4 regions of the Centipeda dianae genome follow, and region 1 is predicted to be linked to each of the others. Evidence: riboswitches for the same ligand, from Rfam matches in the RefSeq annotation. Region 1 holds a riboswitch; each other region holds the start of a gene.
The links. A riboswitch is a leader RNA that binds a small molecule or an ion and turns the genes downstream of it on or off. The one in region 1 is predicted to bind molybdenum cofactor.
Positions count from the first base shown of each region.

Region 2: it holds a riboswitch for molybdenum cofactor, as region 1 does, so the genes downstream of both, QU667_RS11425 (hydrogenase small subunit) here and modA (molybdate ABC transporter substrate-binding protein) in region 1, are expected to answer to the same signal.
Region 3: it holds a riboswitch for molybdenum cofactor, as region 1 does, so the genes downstream of both, QU667_RS10265 (FecCD family ABC transporter permease) here and modA (molybdate ABC transporter substrate-binding protein) in region 1, are expected to answer to the same signal.
Region 4: it holds a riboswitch for molybdenum cofactor, as region 1 does, so the genes downstream of both, QU667_RS10230 (molybdate ABC transporter substrate-binding protein) here and modA (molybdate ABC transporter substrate-binding protein) in region 1, are expected to answer to the same signal.

Region 1 covers NZ_CP128650.1:361,650-369,373, forward strand. The annotation lists gene QU667_RS01810 (DUF4418 family protein) at 1-235, shown strand, start outside; gene QU667_RS01815 (ABC transporter permease) at 232-1,437, shown strand; gene QU667_RS01820 (ABC transporter ATP-binding protein) at 1,434-2,117, shown strand; gene QU667_RS01825 (Rpn family recombination-promoting nuclease/putative transposase) at 2,171-3,091, shown strand; gene QU667_RS01830 (sulfate/molybdate ABC transporter ATP-binding protein) at 3,153-4,199, opposite strand; gene modB (molybdate ABC transporter permease subunit) at 4,199-4,867, opposite strand; gene modA (molybdate ABC transporter substrate-binding protein) at 4,867-5,670, opposite strand; molybdenum cofactor riboswitch at 5,664-5,796, opposite strand; gene moaC (cyclic pyranopterin monophosphate synthase MoaC) at 5,803-6,285, opposite strand; gene QU667_RS01850 (molybdopterin-binding protein) at 6,625-7,653, shown strand.
Region 2 covers NZ_CP128650.1:2,350,970-2,358,693, forward strand. The annotation lists gene hypF (carbamoyltransferase HypF) at 1-467, opposite strand, end outside; gene QU667_RS11395 (HyaD/HybD family hydrogenase maturation endopeptidase) at 464-997, opposite strand; gene hypB (hydrogenase nickel incorporation protein HypB) at 1,014-1,676, opposite strand; gene QU667_RS11405 (hydrogenase maturation nickel metallochaperone HypA/HybF) at 1,680-2,018, opposite strand; gene QU667_RS11410 (heavy-metal-associated domain-containing protein) at 2,020-2,262, opposite strand; gene cybH (Ni/Fe-hydrogenase, b-type cytochrome subunit) at 2,336-3,019, opposite strand; gene QU667_RS11420 (nickel-dependent hydrogenase large subunit) at 3,032-4,945, opposite strand; gene QU667_RS11425 (hydrogenase small subunit) at 4,942-6,030, opposite strand; molybdenum cofactor riboswitch at 6,281-6,445, opposite strand; gene QU667_RS11430 (hypothetical protein) at 6,545-7,318, opposite strand; gene QU667_RS11435 (M23 family metallopeptidase) at 7,330-7,724, opposite strand, start outside.
Region 3 covers NZ_CP128650.1:2,110,971-2,118,694, reverse strand. The annotation lists gene QU667_RS10290 (TAXI family TRAP transporter solute-binding subunit) at 1-142, shown strand, start outside; gene QU667_RS10285 (DUF1850 domain-containing protein) at 139-606, shown strand; gene QU667_RS10280 (TRAP transporter permease) at 699-2,618, shown strand; gene QU667_RS10275 (YwqG family protein) at 2,615-3,832, shown strand; gene QU667_RS10270 (hypothetical protein) at 4,126-4,881, opposite strand; molybdenum cofactor riboswitch at 5,035-5,191, shown strand; gene QU667_RS10265 (FecCD family ABC transporter permease) at 5,291-6,295, shown strand; gene QU667_RS10260 (ABC transporter ATP-binding protein) at 6,295-7,080, shown strand; gene QU667_RS10255 (ABC transporter substrate-binding protein) at 7,296-7,724, shown strand, end outside.
Region 4 covers NZ_CP128650.1:2,100,232-2,107,955, reverse strand. The annotation lists gene QU667_RS10245 (ABC transporter substrate-binding protein) at 1-168, shown strand, start outside; gene QU667_RS10240 (FecCD family ABC transporter permease) at 165-1,184, shown strand; gene QU667_RS10235 (ABC transporter ATP-binding protein) at 1,181-1,954, shown strand; molybdenum cofactor riboswitch at 2,194-2,327, shown strand; gene QU667_RS10230 (molybdate ABC transporter substrate-binding protein) at 2,408-3,217, shown strand; gene QU667_RS10225 (ABC transporter permease) at 3,214-4,026, shown strand; gene QU667_RS10220 (ATP-binding cassette domain-containing protein) at 4,010-4,738, shown strand; gene QU667_RS10215 (Rossmann-like domain-containing protein) at 4,752-5,519, shown strand; gene QU667_RS10210 (secretion protein HlyD) at 5,842-5,976, opposite strand; gene rpoB (DNA-directed RNA polymerase subunit beta) at 6,484-7,724, shown strand, end outside.

The sequences.
Region 1 (7,724 bases):
CGCCCTCGTACATCTCGTGATCCCGCGTGCACACGTCAAGCTCGGTCTGGCGCTTGCGGTGCTCCCGCTCTCCGTGTATGCGCTCCTCCTGCCGGGGCATCTCATCGACCTCTGCATGATGGAGACAATGCGCTGCCATACGGTGATGCAGCCGGCGGTGACGGCGATCTCTCTGCTGAATCTCATGGTTGCGTTCGCGGATATCTATGTCTATCGAAAGGGGGCGAATGAATGAGATTTGCATATTCACTTGCCATGCGTACCTGCCGCAGGAATGCGGCGCGTGTTGCAGTGCTGGCTGCGCTCGCAGCGCTCCTTGCACTCGTGATCTTCGGCGGTTCCGAGATGCTGCTCGGACTTCAGGGAGGGCTCATGCGCTTTCAGCAGCGGCTTGGCGCGGATGTGGTGGTGCTGCCGAAGGATGCTGCTGAGGCACAGGCATTTGAGGGCGTGCTTGTGCAGGGGGTGCCTGCGCATTTCTATATGGAGGAGCGCTATCTTACTGAGTTGCGTGGCATGACAGGGGTCGCGCAGGCGGCTCCGCAGTTCTTCCTCGCCTCGGCACACGCGGGTTGCTGCTCGGTGGCGGTGCAGCTCATCGGCTTCGATCCTGCGACGGATTTCACCATCCGCCCGTGGATGCAGGAGATTCATGCCGCGCCGATGGACTTTGGTGATATTCTTGTTGGCAGCGGCATCTCCGTTCCTGCGGATGCCGTGCTGACATTTTACAACACGCCCTGCCGCGTCGTCGGGCGGCTGAGTCCTACGGGCACGGGGATGGATACCGCCGTCTATACGAATATGGAAACGATGCGTGCGATGATGGCAAATGCCGCATCACTGGATTTCGATTACTTTCAAGGGATTCCGACGGAGAATGCCATCTCTGCCGTGATGATTCGGACGGCGGAGGGGTTCACGCCCGAGGGCGTGGCGGCGGCAATCAATGAGAGTTATCCCGCGCTCTCGGCAAAGCCCGCGCATGGGATGGTGCATCATGTGGAGGCGGGGCTCGGCGGCATCCTTGAAATCATCGGCACTTTGACCGTATTTGTTTGGGCGATTGCCGTGATTGTCCTCGGCATCGGATTTCATCTGTCCGCGCGGGAACGGCGGTACGAGTTCCTGATCCTGCGCATCGCAGGGGCGACGCGTTCCTTCCTGCTGCGGATGATGCTGACGGAGGCGGCTGTTACCTCGGCAGCAGGCGGGGCAATGGGGATCGCCGTCGGTGCGATTGTTCTGCTTCCGTTTGCAGGTCTTATGAAGGAAGGTCTGATGCGTCCCTATCTCCTGCCGGATGTCGGAACGATTGCGCTGCTTGCCGTAAACACGTTCATGGCGGCAATCCTGTCGGGGATGCTCTCGGCAGCGTGGACCGTGGGACGCGTGACGCGTACGCCGATCAGTGAGATGCTGCGGGAGGATGGATGATGGAACTTCGTGCGGAGAAAATCAGTCAGGACTTTTTGCGCTACAGTGCAAAGGACGGCTACTTTGTGGCGGTCGCAGAGACGAATCTCACGCTCGCGGCGGGGACGCTGACGGCGGTGACGGGACGCTCGGGCAGCGGCAAGAGTACGCTCCTGCACATCCTCGGCGGGTTGATGAAACCCGTGACAGGGCGTGTCCTCCTCGATGAAACGGATCTCTATGCGCTCGATGAGGATACACGTACCCGTCTGCGCAGCCGTCACATCGGCATCGTGCCGCAGCGTCTGATGTCGCTCGCCGCCCTCTCGGTGCGCGAGAATATCCTGCTGCCCGCGCTGCTCACGGGGACGCAGGAAAATGTTGCCGCACGTGCCGACGAACTGATGGAACGGCTCGACATCCGCAAACTCGCGTCGGTCGTGCCGGCGGAACTCTCGGGCGGGGAGCTGCGCCGCGCGACCATCGCGCGGGCACTCGTGATGAAGCCCGCGATTTTGCTCGCGGACGAGCCGACAGGCGACCTCGACGAGGAGAATACGCAGAGCGTCCTCCGTCTCCTGCGTGAAACGGCAGACGCGGGCGCTGCCGTCCTCCTCGTCACGCACGAGAGCGACGCGCGAAACTACGCCGATACCTGCTATACAATGACGGCGGGGAAGTTGGAACAAGTGAAGCAGTGAGTCCTTCATTTTTTCATGGATTCATCGTATAATGTAAGAAAGGAGGGAGAACAATGAAGCGATGTGAGTGTAATCCACTGAATGATTACCTGTTCAAATTTATCTTTGGGCGCGAAGAGCGCAAGCGTATCACCATCAGTTTTCTCAATGCTGTTCTAGGGCTTGAAGGCGCATCTGAGCTGCGGGATATTACCTTTGTTGACCGCGACCTTGACCCGCAGTTCGATGAGGATAAGCTGTCACGGCTTGATTTGCTCTGTGTTGCGGATGACGGCACGCGTATCAATGTCGAGGTTCAGCTCGTGAATCTGCGGAATATGGAGAAGCGCACGCTCTATTATTGGGCGAAGATGTATCAGTCGCTCCATCGGGGCGAGGAATATGAGGAGCTGAACCGCGCGATTACGATCAATCTGCTGAATTTCTCCCTGCTCCCGCAGAAACAGGCACATACGATGTACGGGCTTTATGACCTTCCAAGCGGGCATCGTCTGACGGATGACATTGAGATCCATTTCCTTGAGATCCCGAACTTTGAGGTGAAGTCTGTCCGAGAGATGAAACGGCTTGAGCGGTGGCTTGCATACTTTTCAAACAAGCTGAATGAAACGGAAACGGAGGAGTTGGCGATGAGCGAGGCGGCGATTCAGGAAGCGATGAAGGCGGAACACGTCTTTATGCAGGATGAGATTGAACGCTGGCAGTATGAGCAGCGCGAAAAGGCGATGCGTGACTACATCAGCGGTATGCGCGCATGGCGAAGAGAAGGATTAAAGCAAGGGATCGAGCAAGGCCTCAAGCAAGGGATCGAGCAAGGCCTCAAGCAGGGGATCCAGCAAGGTGTTATGCAGGCATCATTGCAAAACATCAAAAACCTCATGGAGAATATGAATCTCTCTGCTTCACAGGCGATGGATGCCCTTCAGATTCCTGCAATGGAGCGAGAGAAATATATGAACTTGCTGCATTCCTGATGGTATGACCGCATAAGAAATCCCGAACGGTGACGAATCACTGTTCGGGATTTTTGTCTGCCTAGTCCCGCAGAAGCATAAGATCCTCGATGGGGAATTTGAAATGTAATGTATCACATACCCCGGCGTTCTGTGCCTCCCAGATCGCCTTGCCGATTTCCCAGCGGATAGGAAGTCCGCCGTCTGCGAACCGCAGCATGATGATGTAGGTAAAGGTGCTCTCGATGATCTCGTCGATGTGTGCGGGGAGGACGTTCTCGCCGCACCTGTCTGCAAGCGTCAGATAATGTGCGCGGATGGCGATATGGCGCACGTCCGTCTCGGTATCCGCGACGCGGAGCGTGATGCCCCAGTCGGTCGCCGCGACATGGTGCTCGTCCGTGCGGTGGGCGGCAGAGATGTTTTTGCAGCCCGTGAGCGCAGTCGCGGCACATGTGCCGGGATGCCGAAAGAGTTCGTGCTTGTCCATGGGCGGCGTGAGATGTCCACGATCTACCGTTGCAATCTCCTCCGCGATGCGGAATGCCTCGTCACGGTCGTGTGTGACAAGGATTGCCGCGATGTTCTGCGCCGCAAGGATTTCACGCAGTGCCGTTTCGATCTGCCATTTCAGATGGGTGTCGAGCGCGGAGAGCGGCTCGTCGAGGAGCAGCACATCCGCGCCGTGTGCGAGGATGCGTGCAAAGGCGACGCGCTGCTGCTGACCGCCCGACAGCCCCGCAGGATAGGCGTTTTCAAGCCCTTCCAGCGAGAAGCGTGCAACGTTCTCTTTGAAGATACGCTCCTTTTCCTCCTGTGAGCCGTCGAGCGCGAAGATGATGTTCTCGCGCACGGTCATGTTTGGAAAGAGGGCGTAGTTCTGAAAGAGATAGCCGACGTTCCGCGCCTGCGGCGGGAGATGGATGCGCTTTTCGCTGTCGTAGAGCGTGCGTCCGTTGAGGACGATCTGCCCGCGATCGGGACGTTCGAGCCCCGCGATGCATCGCAGCGTCATACTCTTGCCGCTGCCCGACGCACCGAGGAGGGCGAGCGTTGTATCCGTGAGCGTGAAATTCGCCGCAAGGGTGAAATCACGCAGCCGCTTTTCGATGTTTACAATCAGCTCCATCAGCGCACCTCCCGTTTGAGGTACAGGTTCATCGCCCCGATAAAGACGAGCGAGAACAGGGAGATGACGATTGCCCAGCGAAAGGCGAGGTCGTAGTCGTTTGCCTGTACCGCCGCGTAGATGGCGGTGGACATGGTCTGTGTGTGTCCCGGGATGTTGCCCGCGAACATGATGGTCGCGCCGAACTCGCCGAGCGCACGCGCAAACGAGAGGACAAGACCCGCGAGGATGCCGTGGCGCGTATTCGGCAGGATGATCTGCCAAAAGATGCGTCCGTTGCTGACACCGAGGGTTTGCGCTGCATGGATCATGTTTCGATCCATCGCCTCGAACGCACCGCGTGCCGTACGGTACATGAGCGGTAGGCTCACGATGACCGCCGCGATGACCGCCGCGCGCCACGTAAAGACGAGCGGCAGGTCGATCGACAGGAGAAAGCTCCCAATGGCGCTGCGCTTCCCGAGGAAGAGCAGGAGGAAGAATCCGACGACGGTCGGCGGCAGGACGAGCGGCAGGGTGATTACGGCATCGGCAATCGTGCCCGCGAAACGGCTTCGGATCTGCAGCACGCCGTACGCGAGCGCGATGCCGAGGAAAAATGTAATCACCGTCGCAAGTCCCGCGACCTCAAGCGAGATGATGAGCGGGGATAGTGTTTCGTCCGTCATTATTTCACTTTGAAGCCGTACTTCTCAAAGACCTTTTTCGCCGCATTGGTTTGGAGGAACGCGAGGAAATCCTTTGCTTCCTTCATGTTCTTTGCATCTTTGAGAACAGCGGCGGGGTAGACGATGGGCTTGTGCGTATCGGCAGGGGCGACGGCGGTGACCTTCACCTTGTCCGAGATAGCGGCATCGGTCGCATAGACAACGCCGCAGTCCGCATCGCCCGTCTCGACCCACGCGAGCACCTGACGGACATCCGAGCCGTAGACGGCACGTGCCTTCACGTCGTCGAGGATACCGAGCTTCGTAAAGACCTCCTCGCTGTACTGCCCGACGGGTACGCCCTTGGGCTCACCGAGGGCGATGTGCGCGACCTGTGGGTCAAGCACTGCCTTGAAGTCGGGCAGGTTCAGCTTGCTGTCCTTCGCCGTGATGAGCACCACGTCGTTGATGAGCAGATCGACGCGCGTGCCGTCCGCGAGGAGCTTCTTCTCGTCGAGTGCGTTCATCTGCTTCTGTGCGGCGGAGACGAAGACATCGGCGGTGCCGCCGTTCTCAATCGCCTGCTGGAGTGCTCCGCTGCTGCCGAAGTTGTAGACGAGCTTCGTGTTCCCGTGCTCCTTTTCGTACATGGTCGCGAGTTCCTTCATCGCATCCGTGAGGCTTGCCGCCGCCGAGACCTGCAGCTCGACAGGACCTTCCTTCGGCGTTTCCATCTTGTTCGCGCTGTCGCCGCCGCCGACGCAGCCGGCGGTAAAGAGTGCCATGGCGGCGAGACCCGCCGTGAGTAAATTCCTGAGTTTCATGATGGTATTCTCCTTTACAAAATAGGTAGGTATGTCTGTTTCTAGGCATACCCTGTGACGGAATCCGTCAGGCAAGGTGTCGTAGCTTTCCCCTTAGACGATCCTTGCTCGGAGTTGGTTGAGGGACCCCCATCAGCGGACGAATGTGCCGCTCTTACCACCGGACTTGCGCTCAAGATGAATGTCCCCGATCTCCATGCGCTTGTCGATTGCCTTGCACATATCGTAGATCGTGAGCAGTGCAACGCTCACGGCGTGCAGTGCCTCCATCTCGACACCTGTCTCGCCCGTGACTTTTACGGCGGCAGATGCGCGAACGGCACGGCGTGGGATCTCCTCAAGCGCGAAGTCGAGCGTACACTTGGCGAGCGGCAGCGGGTGACAGAGCGGGATTGTGTCCGATGTGCGTTTTGCCGCCATGATGCCCGCGATGCGTGCAACGCCGAGCACGTCGCCCTTCGCTGCCGTGCCGCCCTCGATGGCGGCGTAGACCGCGTCACTCACGTAGATGCGCCCGCTTGCGATCGCCTCGCGGTGCGTCTTCTCCTTTCCACTGACATCGACCATGATCGCAGCGCCGCCCTCGTCAAAATGCGTCAGTCCTGTATTCGGCATATACCTTCCTCCTTCCCTACCGAATGCTTTCATCATAGCGTAACTTGCATTGAAAATCAATCGGTTGCCCCTAGGAATCGCCGATAAAATGAAGTCCGTCAGATCTTCCTGTAATCTTCTGTTCAAGAGTGGGACTATGGGGGTAAAAAACCTTTCTCATTTACGAAAAACCATAGAGAAAATCTATTTTGTGTGGTATAATCAATAAGAAGAATATATAAATGAGAATGATTTTTAGAAATGGATTTGTTTGTTGTGAAAATCATTTGAATGTGATCGTGGATATGTATTGAACATGATATGTTTTTGAATATGCTGTCAATGCAGCGGAGGGGGACTATGCGGGAAGTTCGTGTTCAGGACGCAGTGGGGATGGTACTCTGCCACGATATTACGGAGATTGTGCGCGGGGAGCGCAAGGGGGCACGCTTCCGCAAGGGCGATGTGATCCGTGCAGAGGATGTGGAGGTACTGCTGCGCATCGGCAAGGAGCATATCTACGTCTGGGAAGACAATGAAAATATGCTGCACGAGAACGACGCTGCGGCAATTCTGCGCGATGTCTGTCAAAGTGAATATATGACGGCGAGCGAGCCGAAGGAAGGCAAGATCGAGCTGACCTCGACGGTGGCGGGGGTGTTCGAGGTACGCGAGGAAGCTCTCGATGCGGTGAATGACATCACGGATGTGATGATCGCGACGATCGCACAGCATTTTCCTGTGAAGGCGGGGACGAAGCTCGCGGGGATGCGGGTGATCCCGCTCGTCATTGACAAGAGTATTATGGAAAAGGTGCGCGAGACGGCGGGCTCGGAGTCGCTGCTGCGCATTCTGCCCTATCGAACGATGAAGGTCGGCGTTGTGACGACGGGCTCGGAGGTCTTTCACGGGCGGATCAAGGACACCTTTACACCTGTCATCGACAGCAAGCTGCGTGCGTTCGGACTGCGCGTGGACGAACACCGCCTCTCGGACGACGGGACGGAGCATACGCGTGCGGCGATTGAGGAGCTGCTGGATCTCGGCATGGATATGGTGCTCTGCACGGGTGGCATGAGCGTCGATCCAGACGACCGCACACCCGCAGCGATCCGCGCGACGGGGGCGCGTATCGTGACATACGGCGCACCCGTGCTGCCGGGCGCGATGTTCCTGCTCGCGTACTACGAAAAGAACGGGCGCAGCGTGCCGATCATGGGGCTGCCGGGCTGTGTGATGTACGCGCCCGCGACAATCTTTGACATCATCGTGCCGCGCGTCGTGGCGGGCAGTGAGTGGACACGGCGCGAGATCACGCGCCTCGGCATCGGCGGGCTCTGCATGGAGTGCAAGGTGTGCCACTATCCTGTGTGCCCGTTTGGGAAGTAGGGGGATGCTTAGGGGCGACGAACCGACTTCACACGATAGTTTCATCTGATAGGCACTGATTCATTGCGAGT
Region 2 (7,724 bases), 400 kb from region 1:
CGAATGATCGAGTAGCGCGGGCCGCAGTTCGTACAGTTTGTAAAGGCGTAGCCGTACCGCCTGTTTTCCGCAGACAAAATCTCACGGCGGCAGTCGGCGCAGACGGCGAGATCGGGTGAAACGAGCGTCCGTGCCGCCGCGCCCTGCGGACTGGCAAGGATGTGAAAATCCTCCGCGCCCGTTGGGGGAATCTCCGCGAACGTCACCGCAGTCACAGATGCCGCGCACGGAGCTTTGTCACGCAGCCCCGTCGCAAACGCGTCGAGCGCCGCCGCCGTCCCCTCCGCCTCGATGCCGACGCCCGCGCTGTCGTTCCACACGCATCCCGCAAGACCGTGTTCCCGTGCGAGACGGTAGACAAAGGGGCGGTAGCCCACCCCCTGCACAATCCCCGAAACACGAAAAGCGCGCCTTGTACGCGCGCCTCCCGCAGGATGTATCAGATTTCCGCCCGAATGCACGCTCACGCGCTCCGACGACGCTGTGCCGGCCGCTCTGCGGGAACAATGCCCCAACGCACCAGCTCCTCCACCGCCCGATGCGCAAAGCGCGGCAGTGCCGCCGCCATCTCCGGACTGAGCGTCAGCCCCGCCGTCACCTCATACGGCTGCATCCCGAGCACAACGACGTTCGGGATCGCCCGATCCGTGACCGTCAGCCACGCGAGCACATCCTGAATCCCGATCTCGTGCGAGGACATCTTCTCCTGAAAATGCGCCATCACCGCATCGTTTTCAAAGCGGTAGACCGTACCCGCAGGCGCATCGCCCGCGACGGCATCGAGGATGAGCAGCTTCTGTGTCCCCGTGACGAAATGCAGCAGCTCGGGACCGAGCGTCCCCCCGTCGAGCAAACGGACATCGTGCGGAAAGCGGAAGTGCTCCTCCAGATACTCCACGGCACGCACGCCAAAGCCCTCGTCCCGTAAAATGATATTGCCGATCCCGAGCACCGTCACGGGTGCCACCGCAACCAACTGGTCATGGATCACTCTCATCGCCTTCCTCCTATTGTCACGCCTGTTTCTTCTTCGCCCGCACCTGCCCGCGCAGCCAGTCCTGCCACGCCGGGAGACCCTCGCCCGTGCGGCACGAGATGGGCAGCACCGCGATCCCCGGATGGAGTGCCGTGATGTCCTGCTCCGCCGCTGCCCTGTCGAAATTCGTATAGGGCAAGAGGTCAATTTTATTGAGGAGCGCCACGGCAGACTCCTTGAAAATGAGCGGGTATTTCAGCGGCTTGTCGTCGCCCTCCGTGATGCTGAGCGCGACCGCCTTCGCATCCTCGCCGAGCGCGAACTCGGCGGGGCAGACGAGGTTGCCAACATTCTCGATCACAACGAGGTCGAGCGCGGTGAGATCGAGTTTGTCCAGAGCAGCCGCGACCATCGCCGCATCCAGATGACAGCCGCCGCTCGTGTTGATCTGCACGACGGGTGCGCCGCACCGCTCGATGCGCGCCGCGTCCTTCGTCGTGAACAGATCGCCCTCGATCACCGCCATGCGCAGCTCCCCGCCGAGCGCCGCAAGCGTCCGCTCCAGCAGCGAGGTCTTGCCGCAGCCCGGCGAGCCGAGGAGGTTCAGCGCATAGATCCCGTGCCGCGCAAAGAGCGCCGCATTCTCCGCCGCCGCCGCCTCGTTCCTGCCGAGGATGTCCGCCTTTACAACTACCTTCATATCCTATTCCATCTCTATATAGTCCACACGCATCTCGCGCCCGTGCGTCATCTCCATCCCGCCGCCGCAGACGGGGCAGAGAACGTCTGCGGGGCGCAGCCGCCGCTCTCTGCCGCAATCATGGCAGCGTCCCGCAAGGGGAATGCACTCCCACGTCAGTGCCGCCGTCTCCGCCATGGTCCCGCGTACGAGCACCCGAAAGGCAAGCGTCAGCGCCTCCGTTTCCACCCCCGAGAGCTCACCGAGCAGGAGATGGATACGGTCAATGCGCTGTGCCTTATTTTCATGGGCATAGTCAAGAGCGATGTCCAAGATTCCCTCGGCAATCGCCATCTCGTGCATCCTAGAGCTCCGCCGAGAGATTGTGCGCGGCAAACGTGGAGATCAGCTCCATCATCTTCGTTTTTGCCGGATCATAGTCCACTGTCGTTTCACCGTCATGCGTATGTATATGCACATAGAGAACGCCGGGCAGCCCGAGGAGTGCCTTCTCCACAGCGGCGGCATTCTCCTCCGTATAGCCCTTGACAAAAAACTGTAAATGCGTGGTGCTCTCCGCGAGTCCACAACCGCATTCTTTACACATAAAAATCTCCTTTGTATTCTACGCTTGCGCAATGAAGCGTTCGCGTTGGACACGCAGAAACGCTCCCAAAGGTTTACTCCACATCCTTCGCATCGGCGGGCGTATGCCGCAGCAGCTTCGACCCTGCGAACATACTCGACACCTCCGCCTCGCCCTCCATGAACTCCGCACGGATGACCATGTAGAAATGTCCGATGGCAAAGAGAATGATCGCCCACGCTGCATAGTGATGCACGAAATGCGACATGAACTCGTTGCCGAGGACACGGTTCACCCAGCCGAACAGGATGCCGCCGATCGCCGACGGCTCCGTCATATAGTACATGGCAAAGCCCGTCAGCACCTCGATGGCGACGAGCACATACAGCCCTGCATACGAAGCGCGCGCCAGAGGGTTGCGCAGGAACGGCGCGTGCGACGGCTTGATGAGCGCATAGTGCAGACCGACATCCATCATGTCGCGGTAGTACTGCTTTTTCCAGAAATGCGGGAAAAGGCGGTCGCCGCGATTGATGATAAAGCCGTAGACGCGCCCGATGAAGCCCGCACAGAACGCAAACGCCGCAATGAAGTGGATGTTGCGCACGAGGTTCATCAGGAGCGGCGTATCCGTCGGCTCGGAGGCGAGAATGACGGGCGGCTTCGTGATGAGGAAGCCCGTGATAAAGAGCACGATGATCGCAATGACCATCAGCCAGTGAAAGATGCGCAGGAAGGGACTGAAGAGGTAATATTCCTTGCGTACTTCTTGTTTCATGCGGATCGCCCCCTATTCGTCCACGCGCACGCCGGCGTAGGGGTCGGTCGTGACGACGCGGATCTTCTCCCCCTTTGCGTTAAAGAGGTGCGTCGCGCACGCCATGCACGGATCGAACGAGCGCACCGCCTTCACGATCTCCAGCGGCTTGTCGGCGATCTTGACGGGCGTATCCATCATCGCCATCTCGTACGCACCGTGTCCCGCTGCATCATCGCGCGGACAGGCGTTCCACGTCGTCGGCACAACCGCTTGATAGTTGGCGATCTTGCCGTCCTTGATGACCGCCCAGTGACTGAGCGCACCGCGCGGCGCTTCGTAGAAGCCGACGCCCTTCGCCTCCTTCGGCCACGAGGAGGGATCCCACTTGTCGTTGTTCACCACGCGCGTGTCGCCGCTCTTAATGTTCGCGACGAGCTTGTCAAAGAAGAACTTGCTGATCTCCGCCTGCAGCTGCGCATCGAGCGCACGCGCCGCCGTGCGGCCGACCGTCGAGGGCAGCCACGCCTCGGCAGGAACGCCGAGCACCTTCGTCACCGCGTCGATCTGATCGACAATCATCTGCTCCGCCCACGTGAGGTCGCCGAGCAGCCCCTGCTTTGCCTTCGTGTAGAGGACGATGTAGCGCGCCAAGGGGCCGACCTCGCAGAGCTTGCCGCGCCATTTCGGCGTCTTGAGCCACGAGTATTTGCCCTGCTCGTTCAGCGCCTTCCACTCCGTCTTGGTACCTTCCTTCGGCTCTGTGTAGTGCGGCTTCGTCTCGCCCTCCCACGGGTGCAGCCCCTTGCTGTCGCCGCCGCTGTACTCGTACCAGCCGTGTTCGACGCTCTCGCTGATGACCTCGGGGTCGGAGACATCCTCCATCTTAAAGTCATAGACCTTCGCCTGCATCACGCCGCCCGCAAAGTTCTCGACGACGCCGTTGCAGCGTACGAGCAGATCCTTGAAAAAGTCGCCGTTCGTTGCGCCTGAGAACGGCTCCTCGGGGAACATCCCGAATCCGAGCACGCGCTCCTTGGCGAGCCCGCCGCCCGAGGTGTAGCCCTTCTGCACATACAGATGCCCGATGGCGAGCACATCCGGCAGATAGTAGTTGTTCATCATGTGGCGTGCGGACTGGATCGAGCGATCCACAATCGCAAGCCGCGCCGTGTTGATCGGTGCGTTGCCGTCCTCCATCGAGATGGAGCAGGGCATACCGCCGAGACAATAGTGCGGGTGCGGGTTCTTGCCGCCAAAGACGACGTGCGGAACGACGAGATCCTTCTGCTTGTCCAGCATTTCAAGATAGTGGGAAATCGCCATGAGATGCACCTCGGGCGGCAGCATCTGATAGTCGGGGTGATCCCACCACTGCGCGGAGAAAATACCGAGCTGGCCGCTCTCCACGATCTTCTGCACCTTCGCCTTGATCGCCGCATAGTAGTCCGCGTTCGAGACGGGGAAGTCGTGCGGATACGCCTCCGTCTCAAGTCCCTGTGGGCCGCGGAAGGGCAGACGGTAGGCCCTGAGCACCGTGTTCTGGAGTGCCGCCGTCGCCGCAGGATCCGCCTTCAGAGCCTCCAACGGGCTGACCCAGTCGAGCGCGTGGAGGTGGTAGAAATGGATGATGTGATCCTGATGGCCGAGGGATGCCGCGATGATGTTGCGGATGTAGTGTGCGTTCTTCGGGATGGTGATGCCGAGCGCATCCTCGACCGCACGCAGACAGCCGAGTGCATGGGAGGACGTGCAGACGCCGCAGATGCGCTGGATGTACGCCCACGCATCGCGCGGGTCGCGGTCGTTCATGACGAGCTCAAGCCCGCGCCATGCCGTTCCGGAGGAGATGGCATCCGTGACCTTGCCCGTCGCCTCATCCACCTGGATCTCGACGCGCAGATGCCCCTCAATGCGCGTAATCGGGTCAACAACAACGTGTTTCATTCATGCACCTGCTTTCCCTCGTTTTCAAGCTGCTTCTCGTGACATTTCTTCTGCACAAGGCTCGCGCCCGCGTGTGCCGCGACACCAACCGCCGTCGCCACGGCAAGCCCCGCACCGACCATATCCACGTCGATGCCGTCATACTCGGGCAGACGTTTCGAGAAGGGCGCATCATCCCAGAAATTCGCATTGCTGCACCCGATGCAGGGCGCACCCGACTGGATCGGGTACGACATTCCTTGGTACCAGCGCAGATTGCCGCAGGAATTGTATGTCTCAGGTCCTCGGCACCCGAGGTGATAGAGGCACCAGCCCGCCTTTGCGCCCGCATCGTCAAAGCGATCGGCAAACATCCCCGCATCGAAGAACGGACGGCGATAGCAGGTGTCGTGGATGCGGTTGCCGTAGAACTGGCGCGGTCTCCCCTCCCCGTCGAGCGGCGGCAGCGTGCCGAAGAGCGCAACGTGCATGACGACCCCCGTCATGACCTCGGGGATCGGCGGGCAGCCGGGCACGGCGATGTAGGGCTTCGCCCCGATGAAGGCACGGATGCCGCGCGACTCGGTCGGGTTCGGCGCAGCCGCCTGGATGCCGCCCGCCGTTGCACACGTGCCGTAGGCAATGACCGCCTTTGCCCCTGCCGCGACGTGCTTCAACGTCTCCATGAAGGGTCTGCCGCCCGACATACAGGTGTAGGCGTGCTCGCCCGCCGCGACCGCACCCTCGACCGCGAGGATGTACTCACCGTGGTACTTCTTGACCGTGGTTTCGAGGTGCTCCTCGAACGGCTCGCCGCAGCCGGCACTGAGGACATGACTGTACTCCAGCGCAATGTTGCTGAGCACCAGATCGGACGCGAGCGGCGCACCCGAGCGGATGAACGACTCATCGCAGCCCGTACACTCGTGCCCGTGCAGCCAGATCACGACCGGCAGCGGCTTCGTCTCCGCCGCCTCGACGACCTTCGTCATCATGTCCGTGCTCAGCCCCATCAGCGACGTGAGCGTCACGCAGCCCTTCAAAAAGCTGCGCCGACTCATGCCCTTTGCGAGATAGGCCTCCCACAAGCTCTCCCTTTTACTCACACGAATCCTCCTAATCTATACACCATTTATAATTGATAATGATTACTCATAGTTATAGAAAATTTTTATAATTATACACCGATTCCTAAAAAAAAGAAATACACTTTTGTGCGGCAGAGAAACTAATTTTACGTTCGTTTTTTCACGCAAAAAGGCTGTCCCCCGTACCCAAGGCACGACAAACAGCCCATGACACAGTCGTATCCACCGCATCTATGCACATCGAAACAGATGCAGACACATCCCGTGATTGGCGATTCTGTCGTTTCCTTTTCAAGGGAGAGACGATGCCTCCCGACGGGAAGGCACGGGCATTTCTGCCCGAACCCTGTGCGCGTCTTGGCCGAGCCGCAGCGCAGGCGCAATATCATAGGCACATGCCCTTAGATATTTTTGCTCGGAAACGGAGAGGAGTTTCCCCCTCTGCTATGGAAGGAAGCACGGATTACGCTTTCTTAATCGTTTGTTAATTCTAACAGATTTTGTGGAAAATGTCAATATACGACATTTATTCTCAGTATGTCCGAGATTTATTTTTCACCTTGTATTTCTTCGCCGCCTTCTTCACGGCGTCACGCTCCTTCTCCGCCATGGTGTTCGGACGGATCTCGGCAGCGTGCCCGTCGCGCTCCGCATCCGTGATCACCGTGTTCGCGCCGTCATAGGCGATGATCTCATAGGTGCGGATCGTGTTCTTTTTGGGGTCGAGCACGCGCCGTTGGAGGGTGTAACGGACGTTTTCGTATGCCTCGTCGTGCATCGCACGCACGAACTGTGCGCTGCCGAGGTCGTTGTAGAGGATGAGCTGCCAGTAGGAAAGTGTGCCGTCCTCGTTCCGCTGCATCCGCGTGCGGTCAAAGAACCACCCGCGCCGCTCGTCGCCCTCGATAAAGACCCAGTCGCCCTCCGCGAGCGTCACGGGTTCGATCGCGGTCGCCGCGCCGTAGGCAGCATTGTCAGATGCCGTGGGAGCAATGCCGATCCCGTGCCCACCGTCCTGCGGTGCGGGCTCTTTTGCAGCAGACTCCTGCGCTGCTGCGCCCTCATGCGCAGGATGCGATGTGCGTTCTTCCTCGTGCGAACCGACAGACGCATCACCGAGTTCATCCAGCTCCTCCTCAAGAGTGCTCTCCTCGTCCGCATTTTTTGCATCCGCATCTGCGGGCGCGGCGCTCTCATGCTGCTCCTGTGCCGTCATAACCTCGTGGATGTCCTTTGCCTCCGCACGCACGCCCCATGCGGACAGGAGGAAAAGCCCTGCGGCAATCATACAAATGATGGATTTCATACCGTTCTCCCTTATAAATATCCTGCGGGGTTGACGGGCTGACCGTCAACGCGCACCTCATAGTGAACGTGCGGACCTGTCGAGTGTCCCGTCGAGCCGACGTAGGCGATCACCTCGCCGCGCCGTACCTGTTGTCCAACCGTGACGGCAAGCGCGGAGGCGTGTCCGTAGCGCGTCACGATGCCGCCGCCGTGATCCACATCGACCATGTTGCCGTAGCCGCCGTTCCATCCCGCCGCCGTGACAACGCCGTCGGCGGTCGCAACAATGGGCGTACCCATCTCGGCGGCAATGTCGATCCCCTGATGGAACTCCGTGCCGTCAAAACGCAGACCGTAGGGCGAGCTGACATAGCCCGCCGCCGGCCAGATGGAGGGTACGGTATGTGTGGCATCGTCCGAGACGA
Region 3 (7,724 bases), 640 kb from region 1:
CATCACCAAGGCAATCTTCTCGAATCTCGACCGTCTGCAGGCAGCGCACGCCGTCGGCAAGCAGATCACGAAGGACACGGCAAAGGCGGGGATGTCCCTGCCGATGAATGCGGGCGCGGAGAAGTTCTTTAACGAGAAATGAGAGCGTATCTGATTGCGCTCGCGGCGGCGGCAGTGCTCGTTGCGTTTGATATTCTGAGCACACCCGCTCTCTTTTTGCAGGTGGACGGGCAAAAGACTGTCCTCGTGCGGCAGCTGCGCGACGAAGTTCCTCTGACGGTTCATTTTATCCACTCCGTACAGAAAACCCCCGTCGAGGAGTTCCTGACTGCGTATGCGGACGGACATTTCCACCTCACGGGTACGCGCTATCAGTCGCACGGGGTCGGACTGCCGTTTCTCCCCGAGGAGGGGACGTTCCGACAGGAGGGCGACTACTTCGTCCTCGACATGGATCGCGACTATCCTGCGCTCAGTCTCCGTACGGGTGTCGGCACACAGCTGACGATTGAGGCGGGCGGGACGCGTGTTCCCGCCTACGAGATGTATCCCGTCGGCACGCGCATCGACCTCGTCGTCGCGCCGCTCTACACCTATTTTCTATGACATTCCGAGGCTGCCGGCCGGCGGCCTCGTATTTCTTTTGTGCTGTTTTTGCGAAATATATAGACACTTTCCTCAAAGGATGTGAACTCTCTATGACCGATCACAAGACTGCCGAAGCAGTCCTCAAAAAATACGACCGCGAATCAAACACCGCCCACTATGCAGGGCTGCCGCAGAAAATCATCGCCGCCATTGCCATCACATTTTCCATCTTTCAGCTCTATACGGCGACCTTTGGCATCCTCGACGCACAGCTGCAGCGTGCCGTTCACCTCGGTTTCGGACTCTCGCTCGCATATCTGCTCTATCCCTGCCGCCGTGCGTGGACGCGCGATCACTTTTTCCACCCGATCGACGTGCTCCTTGCTGTCCTCGGCGCGGCGGCACCCGCCTACATCGTCGTCCAGTACCGCGAACTCGTGACGCGTGCGGGCTCTGCTACGACGGCGGATATTGTCGTGGGCGGGATCGGCATCCTGCTCGTCATCGAGGCGGCACGGCGCGTCGTGGGGCTGCCGATGGTGACGGTCGTGCTCTGTTTCCTCGCGTATGCCTTCCTCGGTCCGTATATGCCGGGTGTGCTCGCGCACAGAGGACTTTCGCCCGAACAGCTCATCAGTCACCTCTACTATACGACGGAGGGCATCTTCGGCATCCCGCTCGGCGTGTCCTCGACGTTCATCTTCCTGTTCATCCTCTTTGGCGCGTACCTTGAGAGCACGGGGCTCGGCAAGTTTTTCATCGACCTTGCCAACGCTGTCGCGGGCTGGGCGAGCGGCGGCCCTGCGAAGGTCGCCGTGCTTTCAAGCGGCCTCATGGGAACGGTTTCGGGCAGCTCCGTCGCAAACGTCGTCGGTACGGGCTCGCTCACCATCCCGATGATGAAAAAGCTCGGCTACCATCCGAACTTCGCGGGCGCGGTCGAGGCGGCGGCATCCACGGGCGGGCAGCTCATGCCTCCCGTCATGGGGGCGGCGGCGTTCCTCATGGCGGAGTTCGTCGGCGTGTCCTACATCGAGGTCGTCAAGGCGGCGGCGATCCCTGCGCTCCTCTACTTTACGGGCGTGTGGCTCGGCGTGCATTTCGAGGCAAAGCGCAAGAACCTCAAAGGAATCCCGCGCAGCGAACTGCCGAATCCCCTGACCCTCCTAAAGGAGCGCGGCCATCTCGCGATCCCGCTCGTCGTTATCGTCTATCTCCTCGTCTCGGGGTATACGCCCATGCGTGCGGCGCTTGTCGCCATTTTCCTCTCCATCACCTGTGCCATGCTGCGGAAATCTACGCGCATGAAGCCGATTGAGATCGTCTACGGGCTGGAGCGCGGGGCAAAGGCGGTGCTCGGCGTGCTCATCGCCTGTGCGGCGGCGGGCATCATCATCGGTGTCGTCACCAAGACGGGCGTCGGACTGCGCCTCGCCTCGGGACTGATCGAGATGGCGGGAGGGATGCTCCTGCCCGCGATGTTCTTCACCATGATTACGGCGATCGTCCTCGGCATGGGCGTACCGACCACGGCGAACTATGTCATCACCTCGACCATTGCCGCGCCCGCACTCGTCCAGATGGGCGTACCCATCCTCGCGGCGCATATGTTTGTGTTCTACTTCGGCATCATCGCGGACGTGACCCCGCCCGTCGCGCTCGCCGCCTACGCAGGGGCGGGCATCAGCGGGGGAAATGCGCTGAGAACCGGCGTACACGCGTCGAAACTCGCGATTGCGGCGTTCATCATCCCGTACATCTTCGTGTTGTCCCCCGTGATTCTGATGGTGGACGCGACGCCGTTCGCCCTCGTTATGGCGACACTCTCCGCACTCGCGGGCATGATCGCCCTCAGCTCCGCGCTCTGCGGCTTCCTTGCCGATCACTGCCGCATGTATGAGCGCATCCTCCTCATCGGTGCGGGGCTGTTCATGATAAAGCCCGGCGGCACCACCGACATCATCGGGTGTGCCATCTTCGCCGTGATTCTTGCGATGCAGTATATCCGCGTGAAGAAGGCAGCGGCATGAAGACCGCGCAGGAATCCATCGAGGAGCGCAGCTTTTTCGATGCCATCAAGACACTGAACGAGGTTTCGGAATCCGCACGTGATGCGCTCTGGAACTACCGCATGGGCTATGCCCTGTACTTTTTTGCGGTCAATCGTTATCCGAAACTTTGTGCTTTGCGTCTGGCTCTGCAATATTTGGAAGCGGCGGAGCATGATGCGGCGGGCAAGGCGGAGATCGAGCGCGTCTTCTTTGGCAAGCCCGGCGGGATGACGGAACGGTGCAAAGAGGCGGTTGAAAACAGGCACGGCTGGTATGCGGAGGAACCCGCTTCTATGAGCGTGGAACAGCTCGTGCGCGAAGTTGAAGCGGAGCGGGAATGTCTGCGCCGTGCGGTGACGGCGTTCTTTGAACGCACACAGCGGCGGGAGATTGTGATTACACATCATCCTTCGCAGAAAAAACTTCCCGTCGGGGCAAGCAAGTTCTACGGAACGCCCGACCTGCCCGCAGATTTTGCCTGGCCGTACTATAAGGGAACGGACTTCGAGGGAGTGACGAAGAACCGTCCGCTTGCCTTTCTCGCCCAGATCAACCTTGGCGAAGCCGCGCAGTACGACCGCACGGGGCTCCTGCCGAAGACGGGCGTGCTCAGCTTCTTCTATGAGACCATGTCGATGGAGTGGGGCTTCGAACCGGGGCACAAGGGCTATGCGCGCGTCTATTATTTTCCGGAGACGGAGCAGCTTGTTTCGACGGAGATCCCGGCGGAAACGAAGGAGTGGAGCGTGGGCGAACAGGCACTGACGTTTGCGGATGCCGTCAGTCTCCTGTCGTCCTTTGCATACAGCCGCAGGAGCGGGAAAGAGGTGGATTGGGACACCTACAACGAACTGCGGGCGGAGTTCGGATACGATGCTGCCGCACACGAGGACAATCCCATGAAGATGCTCGGCTATGCGGATGAGATTCAGGGCGAAATGGAGCCGGAGTGTGAGCTTTACAGCAGAGACATCGAGGGGGATGTGCACGCACGGCGCCCCGAAGAGGAGGATGCGGATCCGGTGGAAACATCCGTGGATCGTTGGGTATTGCTGCTGCAAATGGGGACGGTGACGGACGAGGATACGGAGCTGATGTACGGCGACTGTGGTCTGATCTACTTCTGGATTCGGAAGGAAGACCTTGCCGCACGGAATTTCGACCGTGTCCACCTGATTTTGCAGTGCGGTTGACGTGTGTTTAATGGGATTGATTTTTTGCGCAAATCAGATACAATGACCATAGAACCGCGCGTGTGTCGCCGCTCAGAGTGCGACCACAACAAACGGAGAGGGGCGATGCCTTCGTTTGCTTTGATATGGACAGAATAAAGGAATCGCTGATAAAATAGACCCTCAGATTGGCGTAGATTTTTTCGTCCGATTTTCGCCTGTCGCGGGCATTACAACTGAGCCCAATACCCATTTACAAAAAACGAGGAACCCTTGCACGTTTGCAGGGGCTCCTCGTTTTTGCTTGCCAATCTTTAGTTCTTGACGTTCGTCTCGTTCGGTGTTACGTCGATGGGAGCGTCCTCAATGACCTGCTGCGGCTCCTCCTCCGTCTCCTTGCGTCTGCGGAGGAAGAAGAACGCGCACGCGCCGAGGAGAACGACGACAAGGACGACCGCGCCGATGATCGCCGTCTTGTTCCAGATGCGGAACGCGACCTCGATCTTGGACGACTCGCCTGTTACGAGGGTCTTGCCGAGGTTCCATGTGAGCTGCTTGCCGTCGTCCTCCGAACGGTCGGCGTTCGAGCTCGTGGGTGCGACGGGCAGCGTCATCTGATACGTGAACGTGATGTTGCTCGCAAACGCACCCGCGCCGCCGCCGTTCTGGCTGCCCTCAAAGAGCAGGTCGAAGTTGTAGTCCGTGTAGAACAGGCTCTTGTTCGCGGTGATGCCCGTGTTTTTGCCCTCGTTCGCCTTGAAGAAGTCGTTCTCCGACAGCTTTTCGACCGTCGCGTAGTGCTCCGTGATCTCGTAGCCGGACATATTCTCCTTCGTTACGGGCGTGACCTGCGCATCCGGATTCTTTGCCGTCGTCGCTGTCTTGCTCTGCTCGACGATCTCGGCGAGCATCGGCACGCTGATGAGCGTGGTCTTGAGGTCGGCACTGCCGTCCTCGTTGATGACGACGTCCACATCGCCGCTGAAACAGCCGCTCGTGAGTGCGAGTACGCCCAGCATCGCCGCAGCGAGGACGGTGCGCATCGCGTGCGTGCATCGTATCAGAAACATAAGATACCTCCTATAAATTCAAATCATACCAATCTTATTCCATTTTACATGAGCACGCCGCCTTTTGCAAGATGGACGTTTGGCAGGGGCAATACAGTGATTTTTCTCATTGTATTATTTTGAATCTCATGCTATACTCATACAAACTACATTTGTTTTTCAGTTTTTCGAGCTGCCGTACCTGTGGCGTATGCTATGGTGCGTCGGCCTGACTGCGGTGGGGATCGCGGTCGCGGGGGAAGGTATGGAAACGTCCTTCCCTGCCCGCAGACATTTGTCTGCATTGCAAAGGAAAACCGGCAGGGGGAGGACTGCGCTCTTTTTGTGCGCTGTAATTGCTCACCGGATTTTCCGGCGGGCATTTTTTGTTGGGAAAATTTGGAGATTTGCGGAACGGGAAAGGGGCTTTATGGGGCAGTATGCGCGTATGATGGCGGCGGGCAGTGTGCTCGCTGTGCTGTTTTTCGTCCTCTCACTTTCGGTGGGGCGGTTTTACGTCCCGTTTGATCAGGTGGTGGCAATTCTCGCGTCGAATTTTATCGAACTACCGATCACGTGGGACGCGTCGATGTATAACGTGGTCATGGTGATCCGTCTGCCGCGCGTGCTCGGCGACATTCTCGTGGGTGTTGCGCTCGCGGTGTCGGGCGCGGCGTATCAGGGGGTCTTCCGCAACGATCTCGTATCGCCCGACCTCCTCGGTGTCTCGCAGGGCGCGAGCGTGGGCGCGTGCCTTGCGATTCTCGCGCATCTGACGCTCGGCGGCACGGCGGTCGCGGCATTCCTCGGCGGCATTGCGGCGGTTACGATGACGCTTATGTTGCCGAAGCTCGTGCAGAGCCGCTCACGCATCGTGCTCGTGCTCTGCGGCATCATCGTGTCGGGCTTTATGGCGGCGGTGATCGGTCTGCTGAAATACCTCGCCGACCCCGATACGGAGCTCGCGGATATTGTCTACTGGCAGCTCGGCAGCCTCGCAAAGGTCTCGTGGGACAACCTGCTCTACGTCACGCCGATCATCGTCCTCACGCTCGCGGGGCTGCTTGCAATGCGCTGGCGCATGAATGTGCTTTCGCTCTCGGATCAGGAGGCGGCGAGTCTCGGCGTGAATGTGAACCGTGAGCGGCTTGCCGTGATCGCGCTCGCGACACTCCTCACGGCATCGGCGGTATGCCTGAGCGGGACGATTGGGTGGATCGGCCTGATCCTGCCGCATCTGGCGCGGATGCTCGTCGGCGGCAACCACGCGCAGCTCCTGCCCGCAACGGCGGTACTCGCGGCATCCTTCCTGATGCTCGCCGATCTCCTTGCACGCACGCTGACCTCGGCAGAGGTGCCGCTCGGGATTCTCTGCGGCTTTGTCGGCACACCGTTCTTCGCGTGGATTCTCTACCGCCAGCGGAGGTATTTCTGATGGAGCGCGCAATGCTTTGGCTCGACGACGGCTCGTTTCGCTATCGCGCGGATGCGCCGTACATCTTCGAGCATATCTCGTTCTCGATCAAGGGTGGCGAGGTGCTTGCGCTCCTCGGGCGCAACGGTGTCGGCAAGTCCACGCTCCTCGCGTGCCTGATGGGCTTTCAGGAGCTGACACAGGGACGCATCTATACGAACGGACACAACATCTATGCAATGTCGCCGCGCGAGCGTGCGCGGGAGATCGCGTTCGTTCCGCAGATTATCAGCGCAGAGAGTTCGTTCACGGTGCGCGACTATGTGTCCTTCGGTGCGACGGTGCGCACGGGGATGTTCTCCGCACCGAGCAAGGCGGACTACGGGCAGACGGATGTGATTCTTGAGGAACTGGGCATCGCGCACATCCGCAACCGCCAGTGCAGGGAACTCAGCGGCGGGCAGCGGCAGCTGGTCGCCATCGGGCGCGCACTGCTTCAAAATACGAGGCTGATCCTCATGGACGAGCCGACGGCGGCGCTCGATGTGCGCAATCAGGTGCTCGTCCTACAGACCATCGACAACTTGCGTGCAAAGGGCTACGGTGTGGTCTTTACAACGCATCTGCCCGAGCAGGCGCTGCTGCTGAACAGCCGCGTCGCGCTCTGCTTCGGCACACATATGGATTTTTACGAATCCGTGGACGAGGTACGGGCATCGCATCTGGAGGAACTGTACGGAACGAAGCTGAGCCTTTTCCACAGCGACAATGTGGGGCGTACGGTCTGCGTGATTCCGCGGCTGTAGTATGTCGTGCATCCCCCTCGCGAACGCCTCGTTGCACAAGCGGTCGCACACTTATCTGCCTAAATACCTGCGGATTCCAAACGCGCTTCGCTTGAACGAATAAAATCCGCAGGGGGCAGAACGTGTGCTTTTCCCGCTTGTTCCACTAGGGTTCGCTACGGGGGATTACACGCTCACAATAAATTTTCAGGTTTTCAGATGAAAGGATGTATGCAATGAAGAAAAATCTCATTGCGCTGCTGGCACTCATCATGGTGCTTGCAGCACTCGTGGGCTGCGGGACGGAGAACGCTGCGCAGGGCAAACAGGAAAGGGCGCGCACAGTCACGGACATCGACGGCACGGAGGTCAAGATCCCCGCGAACGTCGAGCGCATCGCCGACCTCTGGCACGCGAACAATCAGGTCGTGCTGCTCCTCGGCGGCGCGGACAAGCTCGTCACGACGACGAAGAACGTGCAGGGGCTCCCGTGGTTCGCGCAGGTCTATCCGCGCATTGCGGAGATCTCCGCACCCGTCAAGGGCACGGATGTGAACTGGGAAGAGGTTGAGAAGGAGAAGCCGCAGGTCGTGCTTGCGAGCAACAAGGAGCAGATCGAGACGGCACGCAAGAACGGCTATACGGCGGTGCGTGTCAACTTCGCG
Region 4 (7,724 bases), 650 kb from region 1:
AACCCCGATGCGGACTCGGTCGCGCTCGGCGAGCTGTGGCTTGCACATATGTTCTATCCGGACAAGGTGAGCGCGGACGTGGTCATGGAGCGAGCGAAGAAGTTCTATGAGACGTTCTACGGCGTGCCGTTCACGGGCAAGGTCGCAGACGGCATCGTGCGGAAATGACGCGCGTAAGTAAATACGTCATGGGGGGGCAGGGCATTCTTTTCGTCCTGCTCCCTTTGGCGTGCATCCTCTACTCGCTGACGCTCGGTGCGTATCATATCTCGCCGACGCACGTCTACCAGATTCTCCTTGCGGACGTCACGGGCGTTCTGCCGCCCGACGTGACGGCGATGGAGGTGTCGATGATCTATGACGTGCGCCTGCCGCGCATCCTCGGCGCAGTCGTCGCGGGCTGCGGGCTTGCCGTTGCGGGCGGCGTCTTTCAGGCACTTTTCGGCAACCCGCTCGCGAGCCCCTATACGCTCGGCGTATCGAACGGAGCGGGCTTTGGCGCTGCACTTGCGATTGTGCTGTCGCTGCCGGCGGCGGGCGTGCAGATGGCGGCACTCGCGTTCGGCATCGTGTCCGTGGGGCTGACGTTCCTCCTCGCGGGGCATAAGCGCGGCGCGTCCGTCACGATGATTCTCTCGGGAATGCTCGTGAGCGCGTTTTTCTCCTCGCTCGTGGCACTCTTAAAATTCACCGCCGACCCGCAGGAGAAGCTGCCGCAGATCGTCTACTGGCTCATGGGCTCGCTCGCAAGTGTCAAGTTCGATGGGCTGCTGCTCATCCTGCCCGCGTATCTTGCGGCACTGACGCTGCTGTTCCTCTATCGTTGGCGCATCAACATCCTCAGCATGGGCGAGCAGGAGGCACAGTCGATGGGCGTTGCCGTCCGACGTGACCGCGCCATCATCATTCTTGCCGCGACGCTTGTCACGGCACTTGTTGTGAGTATTTCGGGCATTATCGGCTGGGTCGGCATCGTCATCCCGCATCTCGCGCGCATGATCGTCGGCCCCGACTTTCGGCGGCTGATGCCCGTGTCCGCATCGCTCGGCATTGTCTATCTGCTTGTGATCGACGACCTCTGCCGCACACTGACGGCACTTGAGATTCCGATTGGTGTCATTACGGGCATCGTGAGTATTCCGATCTTCATTTACTTCATCCTGAGAAAGAAGGTGCGCTGGTGAGACTGGACGTAGAGCAGTTGGGCTTTTCCTATGATGCACAGCGCACGATCTTGGAGAATGTGACATTCTCCCTCGCGGGCACGGGGATCTACTGCATTCTTGGAAAGAACGGCACTGGCAAGAGCACCCTGCTGAAATGTATCGTGGGCGAGCACGGTGGCACGGGGCGCGTGCTCCTCGATGGGAAGGAGCGCAGCGCGTACGGACAGCGGGAACTCGCGCGAAAGATCGCCTACATCCCGCAGAATCACACGCCGACCTTTCCCTTCCGCGTGCTCGATGTCGTCATGATGGGGCGCACGGCGCACATGCGCTACTTCGGTTCGCCCGGGACGCGCGAGGCGGAGATCGCCCTGCATCATCTGCGTTTTCTCGGCATCGCTCATCTCGCGGAGCAGCCCTATACGAACATCTCGGGCGGCGAGCGCCAGCTCGTCCTGCTCGCGGCGGCACTTACGCAAAGCCCTGCGTTTCTTATCCTCGACGAGCCGACGGCGCACCTCGACTTCGGCAACGCGCACCGCTTCCTCGATCTCGTCCTGCGTCTCCACGCGCAGGGCATTGGCATCCTGATGACGACGCACTTTCCAGATCATGCGCTTTATCTTGCTGCGGAAACACTTATCTTAAAAGATAAGACTCTCTGGAAGCACGGCGCGGCGGCGGAGGTTATCGACGAGGCGGGTATGACCGCACTCTACGGGCTGCCTGTGCACATCGGACAGATCGGCACGCGCACGGTCTGTGTCGGCGGGGATATTGGTGTGTAAGTTGTAAAATAAATTGACGCAAAAGAGTAGGCGTACGCTTGTGTGGAGGCAATGAAAACGGGCATCGGATGCTGCGCAGATTTCTTCCCATATAAGACAGCAAACGATATGTATGCCCCGATGATATAATTTGCCCAAATTTAACGAGGTCTTGCGCCAATTAAACTTGCAATTTGCCGCGCTCCATATCGGAGTAATTTATCCTTGCATTTCTCTAATGTTTTTACTATACTGTCGTCAAATACATATTGTTCCAAGCAATCATCGCTGTGTACTGTTCGTATATGTGGTGGTTGCCGGAGCTTCGGCTCCCGAGTCAGCTCGGAAACGAACTGGCTTTCCGTGCTTGAGAAGGAATATCTGCGACAGATGGATGTCATCTGCCTGTTTTTGTGTGTCGTAGGCACGTCCTTCAAGGGCGTGTCTTTTTTATGTATAGGAGGATGTTTTGCGATGCGTTGGAAAAAAGAATTGCTTGTCTTTGGGTTGATGTCGGCTGTGGCTTTGAACGTTGTCGGCTGTGGGGGGACAGCGGAGCAGCCTTCGAGCAGTACGACAGCATCCTCGCCGGTGGCTGCAGAGACGGAGAACCTGACGGGGCAGGTGCTGCGCATCTACTGTGGTGCGGGGATGCAGAAGCCGTTCCAGAAGATTGCGGATGCGTTTCGGGAAAAGACCGGCTGCGATGTGCAGGTAACCTATGCGAATGCAGCGCAGATCCAGACGCAGATCAAGACATCGCAGGAAGGCGATTTCTTTATCGCGGGCTCTGAGCAGGAGGTAAAGCCGGTGCAGGAATCCGTGAAGGAGAGCAAGCCGCTCGTCCGACACATTCCCGTTCTGGCAGTCAGCAAGGGGAATCCGAAGGGGATCGACAGCCTGAAGTCCCTGACGAGAGGGGATGTCCGCGTGGTGATGGGCGATGCCCAATCGACGGCAATCGGAAAGCTGTCCGAAAAGGCGTTTCAGGATGCGGGGATCAAGGAGGCGCTGAATATCACGTCGACCACGACGACGGCACCCCAGATGGCGACGCTCCTCTCCATGCAGGAGGCGGATGCCGCAATTCTTTGGAAGGAGAACTGCGGGGATGGCGTGGACATTGTTTCGACGGATGATCTGAAACCGTACATCAAGACGATTCCGGCGGCGCGTCTGAAGTTCCGGTCCGACAATCGGGCGGCGGATGCTTTTTCGACGTTCTTGGATAGTGACGAAGCCCATGAAATCTGGAAATCGTTCGGCTATGAACTTGCCTCATGAGAAAATCGGGGGTTGATCCGTTCCTGCTGCTCTGTCTTTTCATAACGCTGTTGGTGTTTGCACTCATTGGCGGCAATATTTCCATTATCCTGTTGGATGGCCTGCGGACGCTGCCGCAGCATCTTTCGGATGCGGAGAACCAATTCGCGCTGATGCTCAGTGTGCGGTGCGCCAGTATTTCCACGGTGCTCTGTTTTCTCCTTGCCGTTCCGACGGCGTATATGCTCACGCGGGAGCAGCTGCCGTGCAGGCGTGTGGTCGAGGTGATCTTGGAGCTGACGATGTCCCTGCCGTACATTGTGTTGGGGCTTAGTCTGCTGATTCTGTTTTCGTCGCCGCTCGGCAAGGAACTGAAGGCGGCGGGGCTGCCGGTGGTATTTGATACCAACGGGATCATCATGGCGCAGCTTGTTGTGAATCTCCCGTTTGCGATCAAGCTCTGTGTAATGGCACTGCAGGGGGTGGATCATAAGATGGAGTTGGTGGCGGGGCTGCTCGGCGCATCGCCGTGGCAGCGATTCCGAACGATCCTGCTGCCGCTGTGCCGCAACGCCTTGATCGGCTCTCTGGTGCTGATCTGGTCGCGTGCGTTGGGCGAGTTCGGTGCGACACTGATGTTGGTGGGGGTGACGCGGATGAAAACGGAGACGCTGCCGGGCAATATCTATCTGAATGTGAGCAGCAATGATCTGGACAGTGCCATGGCAAGCGCTTTTGTTCTGCTGCTCTTGTCAGGGCTCTCCCTGGCTGCATCCAATCTATTGACGGGACGAGAGGGGATGCGGAGACGCTATGCAGCCGGAGGCTGACATCATACTGGAGGTCAGGGATGCCGCACTGACACGGGGGGCATTTCACCTGCAGCCGGTGCGCTTTGCCATCGGGGCGGATGAGGTGCTTGCGATCATCGGGCAGACCGGATCCGGCAAGACGATGCTGTTGGAGCTGATGGCGGGATTTCACCCGCCGGATGCCGGTGCGGTGCTGTTGAACGGGCGGGATATGAGAGAGCTTGCCCTGCATGAGCGAAGGATCGGCTATCTCTATCAAGAGTACTGCCTGTTTCCGCACATGACGGCGGCGGAGAATATCGCGTACGGTCTGCGGATGAAGAAGGTGAGCGGCGCAGCTTGCAGGGAACGGGTGCAGGAGATTGCGGAGCAGTTCGGCATCCGTCACCTGCTCACACAGTATCCATCGACACTGAGCGGCGGCGAGCAGCAGCGTACGGCTCTGGCGAGGGCGCTCATTACACATCCGTCGCTGTTGCTGCTGGATGAGCCGTTTTCAGCACTCGACCCGGTGACAAAGGAGTCCATGTATGAGATGATCCGTCGGATTCGAGCGGAGTATCACTGCGCGATTGCGTTTGTCACCCATGATTTTCACGAGGCGGCGGAGCTCGCCGACCGCGTCGGGATTCTGCTGCATGGCGCGATGCAGGCAATCGTCCCTGCAAAGGAGCTGTTTACGCACCCTTGGAACGAGGCGACAAAAAAGTTCCTCGGGATTACGAAATGAGTGAAGAAGCAACATGACGAAAGAAGAGTTGTTTGGACGGCTGCGCAGCCGCTTTGGCGAGGTCTTGCGGCGGTATCATATCGAGGATGATGCGGTCGATATTACCTGCCGCTCGCTGACGCCGGAGGAGGCGATCGGCAGTCATACGAAGCGCAAGGATTTCCCGATTCTGACGGGCAAGGATGTGATGCTACAGGCGGAGTATCGGGGGTGCAAGGGGCAGGCATTTACGGATGCGCCCGCAGAGTACCACGGCAGGCTGAAGGATGTGCTGACCATGGATCTGTGCGGCGACCGATATGCGCGGAGTCTCTTCCTGGCGACGCTCAACGCCGTCATGGGCGCGGTCGGTCTCTGTATCGGAACACGTCACTGCCGCAACGACGGCCCGGAACAATGTGCGGTGGATATTCGCGCATATCTGGATGAGTTCTATCCCCGTGTCAAGCGCATCGGACAGGTGGGCTTTCAGCCGGCGATGGTGGAGATGTTGGCGAACTCCAACTATGAGGTTCGCGTCATGGACTTGAATCCGCAGAACATCGGGCAGATCAAATACGGCATTCAGATCGAAAATGGTGCCGACCCTGCGGTAAAAGAGGACATCGTCAAAAACTATGCCGACATCATCCTTTGCACGGGCAGTACGCTTTCCAATGGAACCATCGTGGACTATCTGGATGTTCAGCCGGAGGTTCACTTCTACGGCATCACGGCGGCGGGAGCCTGTGCTCTGCTGGGGCTGAAACGCCTTTGCTTTGCCCATCGGTATGAGGGGTAAGGAAGCGCTGATAAATTCAACTTGGGGGCTGCTGTGATCGTGCTTAAATATGGTGGGATTACAATTTTCCGATGCGTCCCCTCGGATGGAAGTCTCCTCGTGAGACGCTTTCTCCGCTTCTCTCTTGTGTAACATATGATTGACAAACCTACACAGAAGAATAAACACACGTGAGACGTTCTTCTTGAAATCCGAAGTGCACTGTGCTATACTATGCGTAGGCAAACACGGACTGACATAGACGTCACAAACGACGAAGCCCCCGCGAAGAACTGGAGATTCTTCACGGGGGCTTCTCGCACATTTATAGGGCGTGCTCAATCTAGGGAAGCACTGATAAACTCAGCCGTGCCATCTTGGCGCATCTTTTTCGCCCTGTCTTTGTCGACAAATCCTCCACATAGCCTTTGCTATGCGTCCGGTTTGTCTCCTTGACAGGACAAAAAATCTGCACCAATCTGACAGACTTCGTTTTATCAGCGATTCCCCGGGCTAGCTACTCAACGAAGGCAGCTGTCTAGCCACTGGCAAATATAATAGGCTATTATACTTGCTATGACAGCCTGCGCAAAGGTACGAACTGACATGACATCACCCCTCCGCTACTTGAGTGTCGGGGAGAGTAGCATGAACAGTATAGCATACAATATGTGTTTTTGACAGAAAGTCAGGTAAAACTAAAAATACCCCTTGACACGGGGCTTTTGAATGTAGTATCATACAATGACCTATTGAATAAGAATGGGGATTTGTGCGCTTTTTTTCGGGGAGGAAAAGGAGATCGCCGACCAATAAAGTCTGTCAAATTTGTGCAGCTTTTATCGGTGACCCGCAGCCTTCACGGCTCGTGTTAGAAAGGAACAACAGAGCAAGGTATTCAGATCGTTGCCTTGTTCTTTTTGTGTCTTTTTATTCCGACGCACAAATCACCATACGATAATCCAGCGAAAGGGTGACAGCGTTCATGTTCAATCCTGTGTCGGTCGGCCGTCGCACCCGGTACAGCTACGCGCGTATCAAGGAAGTTATGGAGATGCCGCATCTCCTCGACATCCAGCGCACGAGCTACCGGTGGTTTTTGGAGGTGGGGCTCGCGGAGATCTTCCGCGACATCTCACCCATTCAGGATTTCTCGGGGAATCTCATCCTTTCGTTTGAATCGTTCGCGCTCGGTGAGCCGAAGTACGATCTCGACGAGTGCAAGGAACGCGATGTGACTTATGCGGCTCCTCTGCGTGTCAATGTGCGTCTTGTGAACCGTGAGACGGGCGAGATCAAGGAGCAGGAGGTATTCATGGGCGATTTCCCGCTCATGACGGATACGGGAACCTTCATTATAAACGGCGCGGAGCGCGTCATTGTCAGTCAGCTTGTCCGCTCGCCCGGTACGTACTACGGGGTCGAGATCGACACGACGGGCAAGGAACTGTTCAACGCGACGATGATCCCGAACCGCGGCGCGTGGATCGAGCTCGAGACGGATGCGAACGATGTCGTGTCCGTGCGCATTGACCGCACGCGCAAGATGCCTGTGACCTACCTCATTCGTGCGCTCGGCTACGAGTCGGACGATGAGATCCGTGCGCTCTTTGGCGATGATCCGCGCATCCTCACGACGCTTGAGCGCGACACGGACGAGGTCAAGACGCGCGGCAAGGCGGTCATAGAGATCTATCGCCGTCTGCGTCCGGGCGAGCCCGCGAACGAGGACAATGCGCGGCAGCTCCTGGAGGTGCTGTTCTTTGACCCGCGCCGCTACGATCTGGCGACGGTCGGCCGCTACAAGCTGACGAAAAAACTCGGCTGGCGCCGCCGTCTCTTGGGCAAGGTGCTGGCAAATCCCGTCATTGACAAGGAGACGGGCGAGATCGTATTCCCGAAGGGCGAGGCGATTACACAGGACATGGTGGATGCCGTGAGCGCGGAGCGCGAGACGGCGCTTTTCGGCGAGGGCGAGATCGTCGCCTTTGACGTGCAGAAAAAGGACGGCGAGATCCATCGGATGCTCTGTGCGCCGACGCGGGACTACCAGTTCCGCACGGTGACGCGCGAGGATGTGATGGCGGCGATCAGCTATCTCCTCGGGCTTATGGACGGATTCGGCAATACGGACGACATCGACCACCTCGGCAACCGCCGCGTGCGTGCGGTCGGCGAGCTGCTGCAGAACCAGTTCCGCATCGGCCTTTCGCGTATGGAGCGCGT